One region of the Flavobacterium movens genome, then DNA from elsewhere that is predicted to be linked to it. Evidence: riboswitches for the same ligand, from Rfam matches in the RefSeq annotation. Region 1 holds a riboswitch; the other holds the start of a gene.

Evidence for each region. A riboswitch is a leader RNA that binds a small molecule or an ion and turns the genes downstream of it on or off. The one in region 1 is predicted to bind S-adenosylmethionine.
Region 2: linked by a shared signal. The riboswitch ahead of AAYQ05_RS04970 (redoxin domain-containing protein) and the one ahead of AAYQ05_RS15705 (homocysteine S-methyltransferase family protein) in region 1 are both predicted to bind S-adenosylmethionine.

Annotation. Positions count from the first base shown of each region.
Region 1 is NZ_JBCPXY010000008.1:179,851-187,417, forward strand. It holds gene metH (methionine synthase) at 1-1,042, opposite strand, end outside; gene AAYQ05_RS15700 (hypothetical protein) at 1,148-1,408, opposite strand; gene AAYQ05_RS15705 (homocysteine S-methyltransferase family protein) at 1,427-2,431, opposite strand; SAM riboswitch class I at 2,774-2,890, opposite strand; gene AAYQ05_RS15710 (NAD(P)/FAD-dependent oxidoreductase) at 3,251-4,303, opposite strand; gene AAYQ05_RS15715 (precorrin-2 dehydrogenase/sirohydrochlorin ferrochelatase family protein) at 4,401-4,982, opposite strand; gene cobA (uroporphyrinogen-III C-methyltransferase) at 5,105-5,878, opposite strand; gene AAYQ05_RS15725 (ferredoxin-like domain-containing protein) at 5,871-7,567, opposite strand, start outside.
Region 2 is NZ_JBCPXY010000002.1:353,874-361,440, reverse strand. It holds gene AAYQ05_RS04975 (aminotransferase class V-fold PLP-dependent enzyme) at 1-1,141, opposite strand, end outside; gene AAYQ05_RS04970 (redoxin domain-containing protein) at 1,331-2,323, opposite strand; SAM riboswitch class I at 2,574-2,674, opposite strand; gene AAYQ05_RS04965 (response regulator) at 2,890-3,345, opposite strand; gene AAYQ05_RS04960 (PAS domain-containing sensor histidine kinase) at 3,354-6,026, opposite strand; gene AAYQ05_RS04955 (hypothetical protein) at 6,248-6,514, opposite strand; gene AAYQ05_RS04950 (TonB-dependent receptor plug domain-containing protein) at 6,765-7,567, opposite strand, start outside.

The sequences.
Region 1 (7,567 bases):
CTTCTTCAACATCTTCTTCAATAAAAGCATCAATTCCTTTTACCAACGAATGCGTAATACGTTCCTGAACGGTTCCAAAACGCCATTCTTGAACCGCTTTTTCATCGCTTTTTGCTTCGCCTTTTACACTTTCAGCAAAATCCAAAAGTCGTTCTGTAGCATCATCGCGTCTATCTAAAATTACGTCTTCAACGTATTCTAATAAATCCTTCGGAATATCATCGTAAATCGTCAACATTTCAGGATTAACGATTCCCATCGTCATTCCGTTTTTGATTGCGTGGTATAAAAACACCGAGTGCATCGCTTCACGAACCGTATCATTTCCTCTAAAAGAGAACGAAACGTTACTCACTCCACCACTGATATGCGCGTGCGGAAGGTTTTCACGAACCCATTTTGTTCCTCTAAAGAAGTCTAAAGCATTTAAGCGATGTTCTTCCATTCCCGTTGCAACTGGGAAAATATTCAAATCGAAAATAATATCCTGCGGAGGAAAACCTACTTTGTTCACCAAAATATCATACGAACGCTGACAGATTTCAACTCGACGATCATAATTATCGGCCTGACCTACTTCGTCAAACGCCATGATAATTGCCGCCGCTCCGTAACGTTTGATCAATCGTGCGTGATGAATAAAGGCTTCTTCACCTTCTTTTAACGAAATCGAGTTTACAACGCTTTTTCCTTGTACTACTTTTAGACCTGCTTCAATGATTTCCCATTTCGAGCTGTCGATCATAATCGGCACTCTAGAAATATCTGGTTCTGCAGCGATTAAATTCAAAAATTTAGTCATTGCAGTAACGCCATCAAGCATTCCTTCATCCATATTGATATCGATGATCTGTGCTCCACCTTCTACCTGCTGTCTTGCAATATCAAGCGCCTCGTCATATTTCTCTTCCTTGATTAATCTCAAGAATTTTCTTGAACCTGTTACATTCGTACGCTCACCAACATTCACGAAAACACTTTCCGGCGTGATAATCAACGGTTCTAATCCTGATAATACAAGGTCTCTTCTTTTTTCTGTCATTTCTTTTTAAAGTTACTGAGATTCTAAGATGCTTAGATTCTGAGTTTTTTTATTCTATTTCTTTCCTGCAAGGTTTTTAAAATCTTGTAGGCATACTATTTACTTTTAATCAATAAAAACATGCTTCTCAAATCCTCCATAAAATACCTTTTCTATCCATGTCTTAAACTCTAAATTTGTCGTAATAGGATATATTTTACCATTACTTTCTATTTTGAATTTTTCGTTATTATCAATCTTGTTTCTAATAATTTTTAATTCAGAAACACAATATAAATATGGACTCGCCGTATCATACCAATTTGAATTCAGAAAAGCTTTAAAAATTTCCCCATCTTCTGAATAAACAATATGCTCTCCGTCCATTTTTAATAATGATTATATTTATTCAAAAACCGGTGCCACTCTCGGCTTATAATCCTTCGCAGCCTCAGCAATCAATCGAATATGATCTGGAGTTGTTCCGCAACAACCACCAATGATATTAATCAAATTATCATCCAAATATTCCTTTATCAGCACTTGCATTTCTTCTGGTGTTTCGTCGTATTGTCCGAAAGCGTTTGGCAATCCTGCATTTGGATGAGCCGAAACATTAAATTGTGTATGCTGTGATAATGTTTTTAAATAGGGTTTCAACAAATCGGCTCCAAGGGCGCAATTGAATCCTACGCTTAATAATGGAATATGAGAAACTGAAATCAAAAACGCTTCAACTGTTTGTCCTGAAAGCGTTCTTCCAGAAGCATCTGTAATTGTTCCTGAAACCATGATTGGAATATCAAGATTGCGTTCTTCTTTTACCTCTTCGATTGCAAAAAGTGCGGCTTTTGCATTTAATGTATCGAAGATTGTTTCTACCAAAAGCAAATGACAACCACCATCCATTAAGGCCTCGACTTGTTGTTTGTATGCAATTCGTAAATCGTCAAATGTTACGGCTCTGTAACCAGGATCGTTTACATCTGGTGACATACTTGCCGTTCTATTTGTTGGTCCGATTGAACCAGCTACGAAACGTGGTTTGTCAGGATTTTTAGCGGTAAACTCATCGGCTACTTCTCTTGCGATTTTTGCCGATTCGTAGTTTAACTCGTAAACCAAATCTTCCATGTGATAATCGGCCATACCGATTGTCGTTCCTGAGAAGGTATTGGTTTCTACAATGTCAGCACCTGCTTCATAATATGCGGCGTGTACATCGCGAATCGCTTGTGGTTGTGTTAGGGATAGTAAATCGTTGTTTCCTTTTAACGGATGCGGGAAATCTTTGAAACGCTCTCCTCTGAAATCTTCTTCTGAGAAATTATAGCGTTGCAACATTGTTCCCATTGCTCCATCAAGGATTAGGATATTTTTTTTTATTGCTTCTTGAATTGTTATTGCCATGTCTTCTTTTTTTAGCTTCTGAGATACTGAGAGTCTAAGATGCTAAGTTTTTTTATTTAATTGTATTTCCGATTTAAACCCGACAGGTTTTTAAAACCTGTCGGGTTTAACCTTCGATATTTTTTTTCACATTAATTCCAAAAATGCACTATTGCTGGCTCATTAGCCCCGATTGAAGTGGAAATCCTTTTGATTTTTTCTTTAAAAAATCAAAAGATTGCAACGTAAAGCGGGAACTACTGACTGCAAAAATGCGCCAATGATTCGCTCCTGATACAGAATCTGTTTCAGTAAATATTATATGTTATCGAGAAAAGTTTTGAGAAATACGAGTATGTATTTGTGTTATCTATCTTTAATACTGGAAAATGTCGTATAAAGTAGAATTTAGCACCTTCTTTATGATAAAGGGTTGCTAAGGTTTCATCGGGTCTATCCCTCCGCCTTTCGTGATAACGAACAATAATTTTAAGAACAGTGCAAAGGTATGAAATAGGCTTTCGATTTGCAAATGTTTTTTTTTCTAAGGTTCTGAGGGACTTAGGCGCTAAGGTTCTTAGGTTTTATCTTTTGGTTGATTTAGCTCCGGAGGAGCATAATATTTATAGAAAACAATCTACACAACGCAAAAGCTCCAGCGGAGCGACATATATTTCGCTCCGCTGGAGCTTTTGCAAACGAATAATTTCTTTTCTATAAATATGTCATCCCTCTAGGATTATTCATGGTAATTAAAAAAGCCCAAACTTTAAAAAGTTTGGGCTTTACAATATTTAAAAATCTTAGCGCCTTAGTCCCTTAGAACCTCAGCACCTCAGATTAAACAATCGCCTTCACAACTGCTTTTGGCGCTTCTTTACGAGTTCCGTCGAAACCATCTACACCTGAAACCGTTGTATATTTCAATACATATTTTTTACCTGGGTTGATGATTGAATAAGCAGCTTGGCACATTAAAGTTGCTTCGTGGAAACCACAAAGAATCAACTTTAATTTTCCTGGGTATGTATTTACGTCTCCAATTGCGAAGATTCCAGGAATGTTAGTTTGGTAATCTAATGCATTATTTACTTTAATAGCATTTTTCTCTATTTCTAATCCCCAGTCTCCAATTGGACCTAATTTTGGTGTTAATCCGAAAAGCGGAATGAAATAATCGCAGTCGATTTTACGGTGCGCTCCATTTTCTTCGATGTCTAATGACTCAACATGCTCAGCACCATTGATTCCGATAACTTCTGCTGGAGTAATTAATTTAATTTTTCCAGCTGATTTTAATTCCTGTACTTTTTCTACTGAATCTAAAGCTCCTCTGAATTCGTTTCTTCTGTGAATTAAAGTTACTTCTGAAGCTACATTTGCTAAGAAGATGCTCCAGTCCAAAGCTGAATCTCCTCCTCCTGCAATAACAACTCTTTTATCTCTGAATTTCTCAGGATTTTTGATGAAGTATTTCACTCCTTTATCTTCATAAAACTCGATATCTTCGATAAGTGGTTTACGAGGCTCAAAACTTCCTAAACCTCCAGCAATTGCAATAACTGGCGCGTGGAATTTAGTTCCTTTGTTTGATGTTACAATGAAAGTTCCGTCTTCTTGTTTTTCAACTGTTTCAGCACGTTCTCCTAAAGTAAAACCTGGTTCAAATTGTTTGATTTGCTCCATTAATCCGTCAACTAAATCTCCTGCCAATACTTCTGGAAATCCAGGAATATCATAAATTGGCTTTTTTGGATATAACTCTGATAGTTGTCCTCCCGGTTGTGGAAGAGCATCTAAAATGTGGCATTTTAATTTTAACAATCCTGCCTCAAATACGGCAAATAAACCTGTTGGGCCTGCTCCAATTATAAGTATATCTGTTTTAATCATTATGTTGTTGTTTATAATCATTCTTAATAACGCAAAGAAACGAATAAATCCTTGTACTTTCAATGATTTTTATCATTAATTTCTTTCCGAAACTTTTTTACTCTTTATTTTTTAATGAAGAGGTAATCTCATTCATTCTTTTTACCTTTTCTTCAAAATTGCCTTTTAAGGTTTTTCGATATTCATTCAGATTTTCAACCATTTGGTTAATATCTTCTGGAATTACTTCTTCAAAAAACTCTCGAAGCCTTTTGGCTGTTGTTGGTGATTTTCCGTTTGTTGAAATGGCAATTTTTACATTTCCTTTTGTTACAATTCCGCCAAGATAATAATCACATAAATCTGGTGTATCAGCTATATTGCAAATCAAATAGCGTTTTCTTGCTAAATCGTAAACCTTTTTATTTACTTTCAAATCGTCTGTACAGGCAATTACCATATGACGCTTTTTAAGCATTTTCTTTTTAAACTTTTTTTCCGTCAATTTAATTGAAGGATGTTTTTCTGCTAAAACCTTAATTTCTAAATGAAAATCAGGTGCAACTACCTCAACATTAGCATTCGGACTTGACTTTAGCAAGAAGGAAAGCTTTTCTAGACCTACATTTCCTCCACCTACAATCAAGACATTTAAATTGTGAAGTTTTAGAAATATTGGATATAATTCGTTTTGTTCCATTTTAATCTTTTTTCATCTAATCAAAATTAGAATAACCAATGAGATGTTCCTAACGGAACATTAATATTAACTTGGAAACATTTTTTTTTCTACCGATCAGATGTTCCTAACGGAACATAATTCTACCTAATTTCTTCTTTTGATAGAAATTCTTCGTAAAATCCTTTTAGTTTATTGCTTTCTCTCACAACTTCTCCAAGAACAATAATAGCTGGCGAACCTAATTCTTTTTGTTTTACAACTTCTAAAATCGAATCTACCGTTCCAACTCCTACTTTCTCTTCTGCTGTTGTTCCGTTTTGAATGATCGCAACAGGTAAATTTCCTTTATCTTCTTTTTGAAACAAATCAATAATTTGAGCCAATTTGTGCATTCCCATCAAAATCACCACTGTTGCTGATGATTTTGCTGCCAAAGCTACATCTGAAGATAATTTTCTATCAGAAGTTGTTCCGGTAATCGCCCAAAAGCTTTCTGAAACACCTCTTTTCGTAATTGAAATTCCCTGACTTGCGGGAACGGCAACTACTGATGAAATTCCGGGAACTACGATTGTTTCTATTCCGAAGCTCTCTGCAAAATCAATTTCTTCACCACCTCTTCCAAAAATAAATGGATCTCCGCCTTTTAATCGCACTACGTTTCCGTAAGTCAAAGCATTATCTACAATCAGTTGATTGATTTGATCTTGCGTGTAAGCATGATTTCCGATTCTTTTTCCAACAAAAATTCGGATGGCATTTTTTGGTGCGTAATCCAAAATTTCTTCGTTGGCCAAAGCGTCGTATAAAACCACATTAGCTTCAGCCAATGCTTTTACAGCTTTCAGCGTAAGTAAATCGGGATCGCCCGGACCTGCACCGACTAAAGTTATTTTGGGTTTTATATTAAGCATTTTCTAATTCCTGAGCTCTGAAAGTTTCGATTTTATCAAAGAAAACAGTTGCTTGTGCAATGTAACCTTTAGCGAAAGCTTCAGATGGTTCATTTTTATTGATTTGGTAAACCAAGTCTTTAAAAGTTGAGTTTAATTCTATTTTATTTGTGTCGATAAAAACAGTGTCAAACAAGTCTACGATTCCTGCGTGGTGATTTGTTTTTTGGTTTTCTGCCAATAACAATGCTTTTGCACCGTTTACAAATCCTGCGTAAGCATGGTAAATTGCATCTGACCATTTTTTCTCGTCGAAAGATTCTTGAGCCAAGATCAATTTCTCTTTAGCTTCAAACAATAATGTTGCAACTAAATCGATTACCACTCCGGCGCATTCTCCAACTCCAACTGCTTTTACATAGTTGTCTGCGTTACCCCAATCCACAAAATCTGCTTCTGTTAAATTGGTTACATCTGCAAAAGGTTTTAAGATTTCATAGAAATACTTTTCTCCTTTTGTATCATAATAATCAAGGAATTTTTGTCCGCTTCCGTTAGCATCAAAATCATTTAAGATCGTACGCAATGCATCTGGACCTCTACGACTCGGTACTTTGATTACTTTATCAGCAAAACGTCCTGCTCCATTTCCTAATCTTCCTCCACCCAATAAAACCTGTAAAGCCGGAGCAACCAATTTTCCTGAGTTGATAGACATTCCTTGGAATCCAATTGCAGACATATTGTGTTGTCCGCAGGCATTCATACAACCCGAGATTTTAATTTCGATTTCGCGGTTATTTAAATACTGAGGATATTCAGCACTTAAAACTCTTTCTAATTCTTCTGCAATACCGGTACTACTTGCAATCCCCAAGTTGCAAGTATCAGTACCCGGACATGCCGTAATATCTCCAACTGAATTATATCCTAATTGAACAAAGTCAAGTTTGGCTAATTCTTGATAAAAGAAAGGTAAATTTTCCTCTTTTACGTGACGTATTACAATATTTTGACGCAATGAAAAACGTAGTTCATTTGCTGCGTAATTTTTTATTAAAGCTGCTAATAATCTTGCTTTATCTGTATAAAAATCTCCTAATAAAACTTTGATACCGATAGCATAATAACCGTCTTGTTTCTGCTTGATTACATTCGATTTTTTCCACGCTTCATACGCTTCAGTATCTTCGATGGTAACTTGCGGAACTTCTAAAACTGGCTCTGGAATTGGACCATCAAAAGCAGTTGTATCAATTTCGTATGTTTCAAAAGCGATGGCTTTTTTCTCTTTTTCGACCAAATCAAGGAAAACATCTTTCCCCATTTCTTTGATTAAGAATTTCATACGCGCTTTCATTCTTTTAGCACGTTCTCCGTATCTATCAAAAATACGGATGATTCCTTCTGCTGTTGGAATGATTTCGTTTACCGGAACAAACTCCGAAAGCAATTCAGCATGCGCTGGCTGAGATCCTAAACCTCCTCCAAACATGATTTTGAAACCTTTTTGTCCGTCTTTAATTTTCGGAATAAATCCTAAATCGTGTAAATAACTCAAAGCAGTATCTTCGTCTGAAGAAGAGAACGAAATTTTGAATTTACGTCCCATTTCCTGACAGATTGGATTTCTTAGTAAGTATTGAAAAAGTCCGTGTGCATAAGGCGAAACATCAAATGGTTCGTTTACGTCAACACCCGCTAATTCGC
Region 2 (7,567 bases), on a different contig from region 1:
GGTCATTTAAAAGTCTAACGATTAAATTGTAATGGATATCTTCAATCACAAATGAAACACAGCCAATTCGCTCTGTGGTTAAATCTCCCAAAATAGATAATCCTTGTACTTTTTGAAGTCTTGAAAAACAAAGATCAAGCAGTTCTTTTTCTCGTTCTCTGATTTTCTCCACACCCATTTGCTCTTTTAATTCTAAAGCCAACGCCGTTCTAATGACTTGAAGAAATCCGGGAGTTCCACCATCTTCCCTCACTTCTATCACATCACTGTAACAATATTTCCCTAACGGATTGGTCCATTTTACATTTCCTCCGCCTGGATTATCTGGAAAATCAGATTGGTATAATTTTTCATTAAAAACCAAAATACCACAGGTTCCGGGTCCGCCTAAAAATTTATGTGGCGAAAAGAAAATTGCATCCAATTGTTCATCTGGATCATTTGGATGCATATCGATTTTGACATACGGCGCCGAAGCTGCAAAATCTACAAAGCAAAGTCCGTCATTTTGGTGCATGATTTTGGCTAATTCGTGATAAGGCGTAATAATTCCGGTAACATTCGAACAAGCTGTAAATGAACCAATTTTCAAACTTCTATCTGCATATTTTTTAATTGCTGACGAAAGCACTTTTGGGTCGACTAAATTATTCTCATCAGGTGGCAAAATCACAACTTCGGCATTGGTTTCATACCACGAAACCTGATTGGAATGATGCTCCATGTGAGTGATAAAAACCACAGGTCTGTCTTCTTCAGCTTTTGTTCGAAGCGCCATAATACGCTGCAGTTTCGATAAAGCTGCCGTCATACCACTTCCTGTAGTTACTAAAACATCAGATTCATTTGCATTGACTGATTTCTTAATAATATCTCTAGCATGCTGATAGGCATAAGTAGAGGTTTTTCCTGTCTGACTTGAAAGTGAATGCGTATTGGCAATCATTGGACCAATTTTATTGAGCATTATATCTTCGATCGGAGTGTATAATCTTCCGCTGGCAACCCAGTCTGCATAAACTAAATTTTGTTCTCCGTAAACCGATTCGAAAGTATGATCAATTCCTACTGTATTTTCTCTAAACTTAGAGAAGTAACACTCAGGTTCTGTTGGTTTTGTTGTTGGCTCAATAGCATTCATATCCTATATCATTTTAATTAACTAAATCTATTATTGATTGAATCTTTTTAAACACATAGAAACATAGATTATATTCTAAACAATAGATATTTGAAAAAATCTAGATTTTCACACATAGCTATGTTTGTTATAACAAGTGAAACGCCTCTCTAGATAAAGAAAAACTATGTTTCTATGTGTTTAAATAAATTAATTTGCCTGCCCTAAAAGCGTTTTTAGTGTAGCTTGCAATTCTTCTCCGTGCAAGTTTTTGGCAACGATTATTCCTTTAGAATCTACTAAATAATTCCCCGGAATAGCTCTAACTCCATATAATTTGGCAAAGGCACTGTTCCAGAAAAGCAAGTCAGAAACATGTGTCCAGGTTAAATTATCATCCTTAATTCCCTTAATCCAGTTTTCTTTCTTTTTATCTAGAGAAATCCCTACGATGTTGAATCCTTTATCATGAAATTCTTTGTATGCCGCTACAATATTTGGGTTTTCTCTTCGGCATGGACCGCACCATGAAGCCCAAAAATCTACTAGAGTATAACCTCCTTTTAAATTGTCATAAAGTCGAACTGGTTTTCCTTCAGGATCATTGGCTGTAAAATCAGGGGCTTTTTTGCCTACTGCTAATCCGTCTAAAACAATAGCCAATTCTTTTAATTCTTTCACGTAAGTGGTATTCTGAAGACTTTTATCCAGCAAAGCAATATTTTGTGTAATCTGTTCTGGCGTTAATCTGTAAGACCAATTTCTATATAATACATAAGCCGAAACAATAGATTTTGGATTTTCTGTTATGAATTTGCTGATTTCTACATCTTTGCTCTTTTTATAGCTTTCGAATAAATCTTGAGAAACCGAACCTTCGACCACAGAGGCAGTATAATATTTCTTTGGACTCAGTTTTACCGAAATTGGATCTTTTTCTAGAAAAATATATAAAGGCGAGCTTTCTGTATTGACGCTTAACCCGTATAAATCTGGTGTTTTTACTTTTGTTTTAAAACTAAAATTTCCGTCTTTTACCTTTGCCGAATCTATCGTGGTAAACATTTTATTGTGAAACTTCTGCAAGTAAACATATTGTGCCACTGTATCGACAACAGTTCCTTTTAATTGTAAATTACTTTCCTGCGCCTGAGTTTGAACGGCTCCAAGAAACAAAGCAAAGCCTAATAGTATTTTTTTCATTTTATTTTTAGTTTTTAAGATTAGACAAAAGAATTTCAGGCCAATGCCAAAAGACATTAGCAGATTTTTAATTATTTAAAGAATAGAGTCTGGTAGAACTAGTCTTTTTCCGCTAGAAAAAGGCAAAGCTGTTTTCTTCGAAAATGGAATTCAAAAGCTCATAACCTGCGTACAAAATTGTTTCTGCTTTCATTTAAAAAAATAAAGATTTAACGTTGATGAACTTAAACAGATTTACGGATGAAATCTTTTCTTATCTGCCCGCATAAAGCGGAAGGATTTAGCACCTTGTTCGGCAACAGGTTGCTAAGACGTCAATGGGCCTATTCCCTCAGTCTTTCTGGATAAGTATCATTTTTTAATTTTTCTGATACAAATATATATTAATTCTACCGAATTAGTCAAGTTTAATTTGTGTTTTTTATTTTTTATTGAAAAAAGAAGTATTCAAAAAAAACACAACGTTATAAAAATCAATAGATTAAAATAAATTTATTTCTATTTACAAACTCCTTTTTATAAAAGAAATTCATACTTTTTTTGCATGGAAAAGCAAAGTATTTTACTTATTCAGCAGTAAACACATGCAGAAATTTATTTTTTTCTAGATCGAAAAGTGATTTTTTTAATCCCTTATCAAGGTTTGAAGTAATCGATCCAAGAACCTTTTTTAGATCCTTAAAATCAGTTGGTTTCACAAAATAGCATACAGCACCAAGATTTGCTGCCGCTTCTAAATCGTTTTTATGTGAAGAAGTAGAAATCATAACGACTGGAATTCCTTTATAATTCTCATTCAATTTCAGCCTTTTCAAACATTCCCACCCGTTCATTATAGGCATATTCAAATCCAGAAAGACAATCCCTGGAATTTCTTCTTGTTTTTCGAGTAATTTTAACGCTTCGCTTCCATTTTCGGCACAATGACAAATAATACTTTTATCTATATCTGCCAGCGCTTCACAAAACATTTCTGCATCATCCTGATCATCATCTGCCAATAAAATTATCTTTTTCCCCATAGTTTTAATTAAATATCTTTTTCTTTTTGTTCAAATGGCAGTGTTATGCTAAAAACTGCTCCTTTATCAGCAATTCCTGTTGCGCTAATACTTCCTCCATGCCGTTCGGCAATTTTTTTACAGAGAGACAAACCTAAGCCCGTTCCTTCGTAACGATCTTTGGAATTTAAGCGGGTAAAAGTTTCAAAAATACGTCCAGTTTGATTGTCTTCAAAGCCAATTCCGTTATCTTCTACCGTAATTACCGCCACTCTTCTTCCGTCTTCAATTTGTTCATTTGCTTTAATTGTGATTTGGGGCGACACTTCTTCTCTAGCAAATTTAATAGAATTGTTAATCAGGTTATAAAACAATTGATAAAGCAATACAGAAGCTCCTTCAACCAGAGGGAGCTCTTCATAGTAAATTTTACCTCCTGTTTTTTGAAGCGCGATTTCAAGGTCGCTTTCTATATTTTTAATCACTTCATTTAAATCGACAACCGTTGCTTTTTGCAAATCGGCATTGATTTTAGAATAGGCCAACACACCGTCAATCATAGTAAACATACGGTCTGCCGCAACATGAATTCGTTCAATATATTTTGAAGATGATTCGTCTAACTGTTCGCTAAGATGATCTTCGAGACGGCTTAAAAATGTTTTGATTTTTCTAACGGGCTCTTTTAAATCGTGAGATGCAACATGGGCAAACTGCTGTAAATCGTCGTTGGAACGCTGTAATTCTTTGGTACGCTCTGCCACCAAAATCTCCAATTTTTCGGTAATCGATTTTTGCTCATGAATATCAGTGCAAGTACCAAACCAATTGGTAATTACGCCTTCTTTATCTCTTATTGGAAGCGCTTTACTCAAAAACCAACGGTATTCTCCCGTATTGGCATTTTTTAAACGAAACTCAATCTGATACGAAGTTCCTGCATGAACACTTTGATACCAAGTTTTTGAGACTAAAGAAACATCGTCTGGGTGAAGTACGGGCATCCAACTTGAATCTCCAAATTCATGTTCATTGAAACCAGTATATTCGTACCAGCGGCTGTTATAATAATCTATAAATCCTTCTGGATTAGATGTCCAGATAATTTGTGGCACAAGATCTGCAAGCTGCCTAAATTTTTCTTCGCTTTCTGCAATTACATTTTGAAGTTCTTTCTGCGAAGTAATATCGCTTGAAGCACCAAACCATTCTACAATTTTTTCTTTATCGTTTAATATCGGAACCACTCTAGAAAACACCCATTTCACAGTATCATCTTCATTTATAATTCTGTGTTCCATTTCGAAAATACTTTTCTCCACTATCGATTTGGAAATAAGATGCACAGCACGCTCCAAATCACTCGGGTGAATAAATTTATCGAGCCAATTGATGCCTTTTTTTCCTGAACTAGACAACTCTCCGTCGCCCTCTAGATTATGCATGATCATCCAATCGGCATCCATGCGATAAACCAGATCAGATGAAGCGTTGATTAAGGCTCTAAAACGGTTTTCACTTTCTTCCATTTTCTGGCGTGCCACCACTTGCTCAGTAACTTCTACTGCTACTTGTATCATACCAGTTATCTCTCCTTCTTCTATTAGAGGTCGATAAGCCAGATTATAATAGTAGTTCTTCAATTCTCCTGTCCGATTATGAGGCACTAGAACTTCGCTTTGATCAAACGGAATTCCTTCGTTATAAACCTTTAGAACTTGTTCCCACACATATTGCCCTTCTAGTTCTGGCAATACATCTATCAGACGCATGCCTATAATTTCTTCTCCTCGCCCTATCATTAGGAGCATATGTCTGTTTATCTGCTCAATAACAAGATCATCTCCTCGAAGTACCAAAGTGGGAGCTGGAGTCTGATGAATCATTTTACGGAAACGACTCTCATTTTGCTGCAGTTTCTCTTCAGCCAGTTTGCTTTCGGTTATATCTCTTGTTGTTCCAGCTACACATTCTACTTCTCCTTTTTCGTTAAAAACGGGAACAAAAATATAATCGTAAATTCTTCTTCCCAATTCGGCATGCGGAAAAGAAACTGTTCCTCTAATTGGCTTTTTATTGGCCACAACAGCATCAATTTCGCTTTCATGCATTTCGGCATGCCAGTCTTCGTAACCATTTTCTCTTAATCCGCGGCCAATAGAATCTTGTTCTGTTTTGCCCCACATGGTTAATAAAGCTTTGTTTGTATAAATGAACTTATAATCAAGATCAAATACATAAACCAAATCGGGAGTGCTGTTTATTATAGAATTGTAAAGTCTTTTTTGTTTTTCTGCATCAATCAATGCTTCATTCAATGCAGTTTCGGCCTGTTTTTTTTCGGTGATGTCTTCCATCGTTACCACCAACAATTGATCTTGAGCTACGGCAGTAAAACGGAACCATTGTTTTTTGGTTTCAGTACCAAACCATTGTTCAAAATTAGCTGGAATACTGGTTTCTAAAGTTTCAATAAACTTTTCAAGAACGTCTGTTCCGTTTACATTAGAAAAAACTTCACTGTATCTTTTATTTTTATAATCCGAATTCCCGATCCAGTTTACTAAATAGGCATTACATAATAATATCGTAAAGTCTCCAGCTTTACCCTTTTTACCATACAAAGGTTTCAAGACTGCAATACCATTTGGCGCAGAATTAAAAACAGTTTGAAAAAGGTCTAGATTATGTATTAGCTCCATTAAGATATTTGATGAAAAAATTTCTAATGCTGTTTTTTGCTACTAATGAAACGTAAATTTGTTAAATTCTTTCTCAAATATAAATAAAAACACGATTGCCTGTTTAAAAAATAAAAAAAGCCAAATCGTTTAAAATTTGGCTTTTTTTCGGTTTGACAAGAATAACATCAGTTACTGTCTAATATGCAAAAGAGCGGAGTATTTTTCCGCTCTTTTTAAAATTAATCTGTTTTTGTTTCTTCATTTCCAAAAGTACGAATATTCATATTGGAATTGTCTTTATGTCTCAGTTCTTCATAATCGCTATCATCTCCCCAATCTCCTGTATTGGTGTGCTGAATAGGGTTGTCACTTTCATTTACATATTCTTCTTTATTTTCGCCATTCGGAAAATACATATGGTATCCTAAAATAGGATCCCAGTTTGATTCCTGAGTACGATCAATACCATCTTGGAATAAATCGTTTTGTTCATTTCTTGTTTCCATTTTCTACAATTTTACACCCTCAAAAATTGAAAGCCCGATTATTATTTCATTCGTAAGTTAGTAAAATTCAACAAATTAAATCACAACCTATTATATCATTTAACGAAAATTTTACATGATTCTGTATTGTTAAATAAATTTTTTAATGCGTTTTAATTCAGTTTTTAGAATTATACTGAAACTAAAAAAGCCTCTAAACACAAGGTTCACAGGCTTTTAAAAAATATCTGAATTCTTGAAAATTTACTTCTTAAAAAGTAACCAGTTTTACTCCTAAAGTAAACCAGCGTGATGGCAACGGTACTGCCCCTACTTCGTAATAAGTTGCATTGAATATATTTTGTCCGTCTAAAAAGATTGTAAATTTATTAATTGACTGACTTACTCTAAAGTCATTTACCCAATAAGATGGTCCTGTAATTCTTTCATTAAAACGAGTTGCAAACATAACCGATAGATTTTTAAACTGATAATCTATAGTATTGGTAATTTGATGTTTTAATGACGAAATTGCATATTTTGAATACGTTTCTGTACGTGCACTTTTGAATTCTGAATCTAAATAGGTGTAAGCCAAAAGAATATTTAATCGAGAATCTTTAGAGAAATCGAATCTATAAGTTCCGCGTAAATTAATTCCGTTTGTGTTTAAATCTCCAGTGTTTTGACTCTGCCAAGGCTGCGTTGTAAGATTACGCATCCAGTCGATATAATTATCAATTTTTCTATAGAAATAATTTGCATTCAAGCTTAAAGCTCTTTTGTTGTACTTGAATCCAATTTCGCTTTGAAAAGCATTTTCTGAATCCAAATCTGGGTTTCCAACATTTCCTGTCTGTTTCAAATACAAATCTGTAAACGACGGAATTCTTTGGCTTGTTCCGACATTTCCAATAATTTTAAATGCATCGGTAATCGCATAACTAGCATCAATTCCAGGATAAATCTGCCATTTGTAATCTGAATTGTAATTTAAATATGTTCCGATATTTACATCCAGTTTTTCAGTAAAACTTCTTCTATATTCTGCATAAAGTCCCACATTTTCGCGAT